Regions from separate parts of the Mesorhizobium sp. WSM4871 genome, predicted to be linked through region 2. Evidence: riboswitches for the same ligand, from Rfam matches in the RefSeq annotation. Region 2 holds a riboswitch; the other holds the start of a gene.

Region 1 (4,414 bases), on a different contig from region 2:
GTATTGGCGCCAAGCCGCATCAATGCCAGCACGACCATGAAAGTCAGACCAATCTGCAGCAGTGTCAGCGTCACCGCGCGGGCGGGATCGAAATCGAAGCGCAAAGCCTGGTAGATGGCGACCTCCAGCGTCGTCGCGGCCGGCCCGCCGCCCAGCGTCAGCACGATGGTGAAAGAGGTGATACAGAGCATGAAGACGAGCCCGGCGACGCCAGGCAATGCCGCCCGCAGCACCGGCCATTCGATCAGCCGGAAGGCCGGTCTGGCGCCCATGCCGAGCTGGCTCGCCAGCCGCCACTGGTCGGCCGGCACCGTTCCCAGCGCTTCGAGGAACAGCCGCACGCTGAGCGGCAGATTGAAGAAGACATGGGCGACGAGAATGCCGGACAGGCCGTAGATGCCGGGCCAGCTTTGGCCGCCGACCTGGCTGAGAATGCCGGCGAAATAACCGGCCCGGCCGTAGAGGGCCAGAATGCCGAGCGCCGCGACGATGGCCGGCAGCGCCAGCGGCACGGCAAAAAGCTGCAGGATGAAGCCGCGACCGAAAAAGCGCGGGTGCCGCGACAGGGCGCGAGCCACAAACAACGCCGGCACCACGGAAAGCAGCGTCGACAGAAGTGCCTGCCATAGGGTGAAACGGACAACGCGCAGGAGATAGGGATCGAATGCCGACGCCGCGCCTGACGGGTCGCGTGCGCCCTCCACGACAAGTCCGGCAAACGCCCCGCCGATCAACAACGCTATCGCCGCCAGCGCGATGACGCCGGCGGTGACGCGGGGATCGGTCGAACGCACCGGCATCGCGGCGCTATTTGCTCATTACCGCCAGCCATTCGTCGACCCAGGCCTTGCGATTGGCCGCGACCTCGTCAGGGCTGAACAGCAAGGTCTTGGTCGGCTTGACCAGCTTGTCGAAGGCCGGATTAAGCAGCTTGTCGGTCTTGCCGGCCGGGAACATCCAGTTGGTCTCGGGAATGACGTCCTGGAATTTCGGCCCGGTCATGAAGGTCAGGAATTTTTGCGCCAGGGGGTTCTTTGCGCCTGAAGTGGTGACGCCAGCGACCTCGATCTGCAGATACTCGCCCTCCTCGAAGGAGGCCGCCTGGTAGCGTTCAGTGTTTTCGGCAACCATGTGGTAAGCCGGCGAAGTGGTGTAGGACAGCACCATCGGCGCCTCGCCCTTGGTGAACAGGCCGTAGGCCTCGCTCCAGCCCGGTGTAACGGTCAAAACCTTTGCCCTGAGCTTGGCCCAGGCCTCCGGCGCCTTGTCGCCATAGACCGACTTCACCCACAGAAGCAGGCCGAGGCCTGGCGTCGAAGTGCGCGGATCCTGGATGACGATCTTGTCGGCGGCATCGCCCTCGACCAATTCCCTGAGGCTCTTTGGTGGGCTCTTCAGCTTCTCGGTGTCGTAGACGACAGCGAAATAACCATAGTCGAACGGCACGAAAATGTCGTCGCTCCAGCCGCCAGGCACGTTGACATCCGAGACCCCGCCGTGCGGCGCAAACAACCCGGTCGCCTTGGCCTCCGCGGTCAGATTGGTGTCGAGGCCGAGCACGACGTCGGCCTTGGTGGCGGCGCCTTCCAGCTTGACGCGGTTGAGCAGCGCCACGCCGTCGGCGACCGAGACGAAATCGACAGTGCAGCCGCATTCGGCCTCGAACGCCTTCTTCACTACGGGGCCTGGACCCCATTCTGCGGTGAAGCTCTCATAGGTATAGACGGTGAGTTTGTCCTGGGCGGATGCCGGCACGGAGCCAGCGAGCACAATTGCCGAGATAAGGGAGTATAAAAGCGTGCGCATCGGCGCCTCCTTCGTTCGCGTTGAAAGGAATTGAGGCGTCGGGCTGTCCGAAACGTCTAATCCCTCCGCCGGTACAAACCGGATCAGGTTCAGCGGGTTGGCAGGCTTGCCTCTCAGCCGGTACGCGAAGATCGCGTCCGGCACCCCGTTAGAGCGTTTCGACACATAAGCCCGGCCGAAGTGCCGCGCAAGCGGAAGTTTGCCGGCGGCCAGGGCATGGTCTTGCGTTTCGCCTTCCGTTTCCGGAGCAGGGCTGGTAAGGGCCACGCGATATGAGCACATTCACCATCCTGCTTGGCGGCGATCTCATCCGCACGCCGCTGCTCGACCGGCAGGTCGAAGGTACCCGCGTCATCGCCGCCGATGCCGGCATCGGCCATGCCCGGATGCTGGGCCTCGTCCCGGAGCTCTGGGTCGGCGATTTCGATTCCGTGCCGGTCGATTTGCCGGACGATCTGGCTTCCGTGCCACGAAAGGTGTTTCCGGCCGAGAAGGACATGACTGACGGCGAACTCGCCATCGCCGCCGCCCTCCAACGCGGCGCGACCAGCCTCGTGCTAGCAGGCGCGTTCGGCGGCAAGCGCGCCGACCACGCCTTCCTGCATCTGGCGCTCGGCGTTCGGCTGGCTGAGGAAGGGACGAAGGTATTGTTGACCAGCGGCGCCCAGGAAGGGGTTCCTCTGTTGCCGGGCAAGGCCGGCTTCGACTATGCCGGCGGCACGCTGTTCTCGATCCTCGGCTTCTCCGACCTTTCCGGCCTGACCGTAACCGGCGCCCAATGGCTGCTGAACCATGTCGATGTCGCCTTTGGCTCGTCGCTGACCATATCCAACGCGGTCAAGGGCCGGCTCGAGATCGCGCTCGGCCATGGCCGTGCACTGCTGCTCGCCCATCCCTATCCGCTTCCCGAAAGTTGATTTATGGCGCCGCCGCTTCTCAATCTCGACGGGATAAGACTGACCTTTGGCGGCACGCCGCTGCTCGACGGGGCTGAGCTGACGGCTGCGGCAGGCGACAAGATCGCCCTGGTCGGCCGCAATGGCTCGGGCAAGTCGACGCTGCTGAAAATTGCCGCTGGGCTGATCGAGCCGCAGGATGGCGAGGTGTTCCGCCAGCCTTCGGCCACGGTGCGCTATCTGCCGCAAATGCCCGACATGGATGGTTTCGCCAATGTCCGCGCCTATGTCGAGGCGGGGCTCGGTCCGGCCGACGATCCCTACCGCGCCACCTATCTGATGGAGCATCTCGGCCTCTCTGGTGAGGAGCGGCCAAACGACCTTTCCGGCGGCGAAGCGCGGCGCGCAGCGCTCGCCCGCGTCATGGCGCCGGAGCCCGACATTCTTCTCCTCGACGAGCCGACCAATCATCTTGACCTCCAGGTCATCGAATGGCTGGAGGAGGAGCTCAGCCGTACCTCTTCGGCGCTGGTCGTCATCTCGCACGATCGCCGCTTCCTCGAGCGCGTGTCGCGCGCCACCGTCTGGCTTGACCGCGGCCAGACCCGCAGGCTCGACAAGGGCTTCGGCCATTTCGAGGAATGGCGCGACCAGGTGCTGGAGGAGGAAGAACGCGAGCAGCACAAGCTCGGCCGGCAGATCGTGCGCGAGGAGCATTGGCTGCGCTATGGCGTGACGGCGCGGCGCAAGCGCAACATGCGTCGGCTCGGCGAATTGCAGACCATGCGCCAGCGCTTTCGCGGCCATCGCGGCGCCGAAGGCGCGGCCACCATGGTGGCCAGCGACGCGGCGGAATCCGGCAAGCTGGTCATCGAGGCGAAAAACATCGAAAAGAGTTTTGGCGATCTTACGGTGGTCAAGGGGTTCTCGACCCGCATCCAGCGCGGCGACCGCGTCGGCCTGGTCGGCCCGAACGGCGCCGGCAAGACGACGCTTTTGAAGATGCTGACCGGCGAATTGCAGCCGGATGCCGGAACGGTGCGGCTCGGCACCAATCTCGAGATCGCCACGCTCGACCAGAAGCGTGAGGCCGTCGATCCGCAGGAGACGCTGGCCAACTACCTGACCGACGGGCGCGGCGAGAACCTCGTCATCAATGGCGAGCAGCGCCACGTCGTCTCCTACATGAAGGATTTCCTGTTCAAGCCGGAGCAGGCGCGCACGCCGGTGCGCGAACTTTCCGGCGGCGAGCGGGCGCGGCTGCTGCTCGCCCGCGTGCTGGCGCGGCCGGCGAACCTCCTGGTGCTCGACGAGCCGACCAACGATCTCGACATGGAGACACTGGAGCTGCTTCAGGAACTGGTCGCCGGTTTTGCCGGGACGGTGATCCTGGTCAGCCACGACCGCGATTTCCTCGACCGCACCGTGACCAGCATCATCGCGCCCGACGGCGGCGGCCGATGGATCGAATATGCTGGCGGCTATTCCGACATGCTGGCGCAACGCGGCGGCACCAGGCTCGACGACCGCAAGGCGCGGACAAGGTCAGAAAACGGCGACGTGGCGGCGACGGGAAAGGCTGAGGCGGCTCAGCCCAAGGGGCCGGCCAAAAAACTGTCGTTCAAGCAGAAATTCGCGCTGGAATCCCTGCCCAGGAAGATCGAAGCGGTGACGGCCTCGATCTCGCGGCTGGAAAACAACATCGCCGATCC
Region 2 (4,414 bases):
ACGTGCCCGACGGGCACTATGCCGAAGACTCCATGAGGATCACGGTGGTGCCGAATAGGAACGCTATCATGCTGGCCATCGCCTTCGGGGTTGCCGCCGCGCAGAAGGCCGATGCGGTGGCCACTGCCGTCCACGGCGGAGATCATTTCATCTATCCCGATTGCCGGCCCGCTTTTATCGACGCCTTTCAGACGATGCAGAACCATGCGCTCGCAGGCTACGCCGATATCTGCCTGTACGCTCCGTATGTGAATATCTCGAAGGCCGACATCGTCAGCGAGGGGGCAAAGTACGCCACACCGTTCGAGGCGACGTGGTCCTGCTACAAGGGCGGTGCACGTCATTGCGGTCGCTGCGGGACATGCGTCGAACGGCGCGAAGCATTCGATCTGGCCGGCATCACCGACCCGACAGATTATGAGGACGCAGACTTCTGGCTCCACGCTATCCAGACAAGGAGCGCGTAATGTTCCGCATTACCAAAGAGTTCCACTTCTCGGCCTCGCATCAGCTCACCTCCTTGCCACCAGGTCATCAGTGCGCACGTCTGCACGGCCACAACTACATCGTTGTAGTGGAGCTTTCGGGTGGCGAACTGGACGAACACGGCTTTGTGCGCGACTACCAAGATCTGGCGGCGTTCAAGCACTACATCGATGGGACCTTCGACCATCGGCATCTTAACGACGTGCTGGGGCATGACCATGCCACAGCGGAATACCTGGCCAGGCACTTCTACGACTGGTGCAAGGTGCGGCTACCCGAAACCTCCGCCGTGCGGGTGAGCGAGACGCCGAAAACCTGGGCGGAATACCGGCCATGACTTGCGCGTTGCATCCCGGAATCCGGGTGAGCGAGATTTTTGGGCCGACCATTCAGGGCGAAGGCGTGCTGATCGGCTTGCCGACGGTGTTCGTAAGAACCGGCGGGTGCGATTATCGCTGTTCCTGGTGCGACAGCCTGCATGCGGTGGACCGTCGCTTCCGCCATGATTGGGAGATGATGACTCCCGAGGCGGTTTGGCAAAAGGTCATTGCACTTTCCGGCGGTCAGCCCGTGATGGTATCGCTATCGGGCGGCAATCCGGCCATCCAGCCGCTTGGCCACTTGATCGACCGCGGGCATGGTGAGGGCTACCGTTTTGCATTGGAAAGCCAAGGTTCGGTGTCTAAGCAATGGTTCGCGGATCTCGACGTGCTGGTACTCAGCCCCAAGCCGCCCTCAAGTGAAATGACGACAGATTGGGCCGCGTTCGACGCCTGCTTAGAGGCGGCGCAGGCTAAGCCGCAGATGGCGCTCAAGCTTGTCGTCTTCGACGAAGATGACTATGCCTATGCCAAAGACGCCGCGGCGCGCTACCCCCAATTACCCGTCTATCTGCAGCCCGGCAATCACACGCCGCCGCGTCCCGGCAACGAAGACGGTTTCATCGACTTTGCCGGTGTGATGAGGCGCATGGAATGGCTGGTTGAAAAGGTGACCCGTGACAGGTGGTTCGAGGCGCGTGTGCTGCCGCAGCTTCATGTTCTGCTCTGGGGAAACAAACGGGGCGTCTAGCCGAAGGGGAAGGATTGCCGACGACGAGCAAGCCAGACATCTATAGCAATCTCACCCAACTGGGCGGCAGCAGCGTCGTTCCGGAAAGCCCCGAAAACACCGTGCTGGAAAAGGCACCGAATCCGCATGAGGGCTCGCCTTATTGGGGGCGCTTCACCGCTCCTCTGGAGCGTGACTTGCTCTCGATACTACCATGCTTTTCCGCTGGGTTTGTTTGGTCGCCCCGATCACCGCTGCGGGCCGAATGCGCTTGACAAAATAGCGCCGGCCCGTTCAAACTTGAGGCATTCACCAGGGGAGTCCCGGCAAGGGGCTGAGATACTGCTTGCTTTCGCGGCGCAGTGACCCGTTGAACCTGATCCAGTTCATACTGGCGTAGGGACGGTGCAAGCGCTTACGGGAGTTTACGCCCGAGGTCCTGTTTCGGCAGGTCAACAGAAGCGTCTTTTCATCCTTCCGGCACAGAACTGGGTCTCCAATGCATGAGCAAAGGAGCCTCAAGATGAATGCCTTCACCCCCGCCGTCTCGACGGGACCATTGCCCGCCTCGCGGAAAATCCACAAGCCCGGTGCCATCCACCCGCAGATCAGGGTGCCGATGCGCGAGATCTCCGTCCATCCGACGGCCGGCGAGCCGCCCGTCACCGTCTACGATCCCTCAGGCCCCTATACCGACCCGACTGTCGAAACCAGCATCGAAACCGGCCTTGCCCGGCTTCGCCGCGAATGGATCGTGTCGCGCGGCGATGTCGAAGCCTATGACGGGCGCCATGTCCGACCCGAAGACAATGGATTTGTCACGGGCGAACGCCTGACGCCGGAGTTTCCAATCCGTAACCGGCCGCTGAAGGCCAAATCGGGCAAGGCCGTGACCCAGCTTGCCTATGCGCGCGCCGGCATCATCACGCCAGAAATGGAGTTCGTCGCCATCCGCGAGAATCTCGGCCGCGAGATCCTGCGCGGCAAGATCGAGCGCGACGGCGAAGCCTTCGGCGCGGCGATCCCCGACTTTGTCACGCCGGAATTCGTGCGCGAGGAGGTGGCGCGCGGGCGCGCGATCATTCCCGCCAACATCAATCATCCCGAGAGCGAGCCGATGATCATCGGCCGCAATTTCCTGGTGAAGATCAACGCCAATATCGGCAACTCGGCGGTCACCTCGTCGATGGCCGAGGAAGTGGAAAAGATGGTCTGGGCGATCCGCTGGGGCGCCGATACGGTGATGGACCTGTCGACCGGCCGCAACATCCACAACATCCGCGAATGGATCGTGCGCAACTCGCCGGTGCCGATCGGCACGGTGCCGCTCTATCAGGCGCTCGAAAAGGTCAACGGCATCGCCGAGGACCTGACCTGGGAGGTGTACCGCGACACGCTGATCGAACAGGCCGAACAGGGCGTCGACTATTTCACCATCCATGCCGGCGTGCGGCTGCACTTTATCCCGCTGACCGTTGACCGAGTCACGGGCATCGTCTCGCGCGGCGGCTCGATCATGGCCAAATGGTGCCTGCACCATCACCGCGAGAGCTTCCTCTACGAACATTTCGCGGAAATCTGTGACATCTGCCGCGCCTATGACGTGTCCTTTTCGCTCGGCGACGGTCTTCGTCCGGGCTCCATCGCCGACGCCAACGACGCGGCGCAATTCGCCGAACTGGAAACGCTCGGTGAATTGACGAAGATCGCCTGGGCCAAAGATTGCCAAGTGATGATCGAAGGCCCTGGCCACGTGCCTATGCACAAGATCAAGCAGAACATGGACAAGCAGCTCGCTGTCTGCGGCGAGGCGCCGTTCTACACGCTGGGGCCGCTGACGACGGACATAGCGCCGGGCTATGACCACATCACCTCCGGCATCGGCGCCGCCATGATCGGCTGGTTCGGCACGGCCATGCTCTGCTACGTCACGCCGAAGGAGCATCTCGGCCTTCCGGACCGCAATGACGTCAAGACCGGCGTGATCACCTACAAGATCGCGGCCCATGCCGCCGACCTGGCGAAGGGGCATCCGGCGGCGAAAGTCAGGGATGACGCCCTTTCCCGCGCGCGCTTCGAGTTCCGCTGGGAAGACCAGTTCAACCTGTCGCTCGATCCCGAAACCGCGCGGTCCTTCCACGACCAGACCTTGCCCAAGGAGGCGCACAAGTTGGCGCATTTCTGCTCGATGTGCGGGCCGAAATTCTGCTCCATGCGCATCTCCCACGACATTCGCGCCGAGGCACAGAAAGAGGGCATGGCGGCGATGGCGGCGAAATATCGCGAAGGCGGCGATCTCTATGTGCCGGCGGACGAGACCGGCGCACCGCTCATGCCGGAGGCGCATGAGCCGTCATGAGGGTGCTGGTCAAAGGGGCCGGCGTCGCCGGCCTCACCGCCGCCTTCGAGCTCGCCACACGCGGCGCGGCGGTGACAGTTGCCGAGACAGGACATGCCCTCGGCGGCAATGCGTCATGGTTCGCCGGCGGCATGCTGGCGCCATGGTGCGAGCGTGAAAGCGCCGAGCAGCCAGTGCTGGATCTCGGATGCAATGCCGGAGACTGGTGGGAGGCGGCAACGCCTGGCCAGGTGACACGGGCGGGAACGCTGGTCGTGGCCGCGCCGCGCGATGTGGGCGAGCTCGACCGGTTCGCCAGCCGTACCTCGGGTCATCGGCGTGTCGATGAAGATGAAATCGTGTTGCTCGAGCCCGACCTTGCCGGCCGCTTCCGCCGCGGACTGTTCTTCTCCGACGAAGCCCATCTCGACCCTCGCCAGGCGATGGCGGCACTTCATGGCAGGCTGGCGGCGATGGGCGTCGAATTCCGCTTCGGCGTCGATGCCCGGCACATTTCCGGTTTCGATCGTCGGATCGACT

Evidence for each region. A riboswitch is a leader RNA that binds a small molecule or an ion and turns the genes downstream of it on or off. The one in region 2 is predicted to bind thiamine pyrophosphate.
Region 1: another riboswitch for thiamine pyrophosphate. It lies ahead of thiB (thiamine ABC transporter substrate binding subunit); the one in region 2 lies ahead of thiC (phosphomethylpyrimidine synthase ThiC).

Annotation. Positions count from the first base shown of each region.
Region 1 is NZ_JBVVPU010000015.1:58,718-63,131, forward strand. It holds gene thiP (thiamine/thiamine pyrophosphate ABC transporter permease) at 1-800, opposite strand, end outside; gene thiB (thiamine ABC transporter substrate binding subunit) at 808-1,806, opposite strand; TPP riboswitch at 1,850-1,964, opposite strand; gene AC0L2H_RS26960 (thiamine diphosphokinase) at 2,079-2,723, shown strand; gene AC0L2H_RS26965 (ABC-F family ATP-binding cassette domain-containing protein) at 2,727-4,414, shown strand, end outside.
Region 2 is NZ_JBVVPU010000011.1:5,722-10,135, forward strand. It holds gene queC (7-cyano-7-deazaguanine synthase QueC) at 1-467, shown strand, start outside; gene queD (6-carboxytetrahydropterin synthase QueD) at 467-823, shown strand; gene queE (7-carboxy-7-deazaguanine synthase QueE) at 820-1,557, shown strand; TPP riboswitch at 1,841-1,957, shown strand; gene thiC (phosphomethylpyrimidine synthase ThiC) at 2,060-3,895, shown strand; gene thiO (glycine oxidase ThiO) at 3,892-4,414, shown strand, end outside.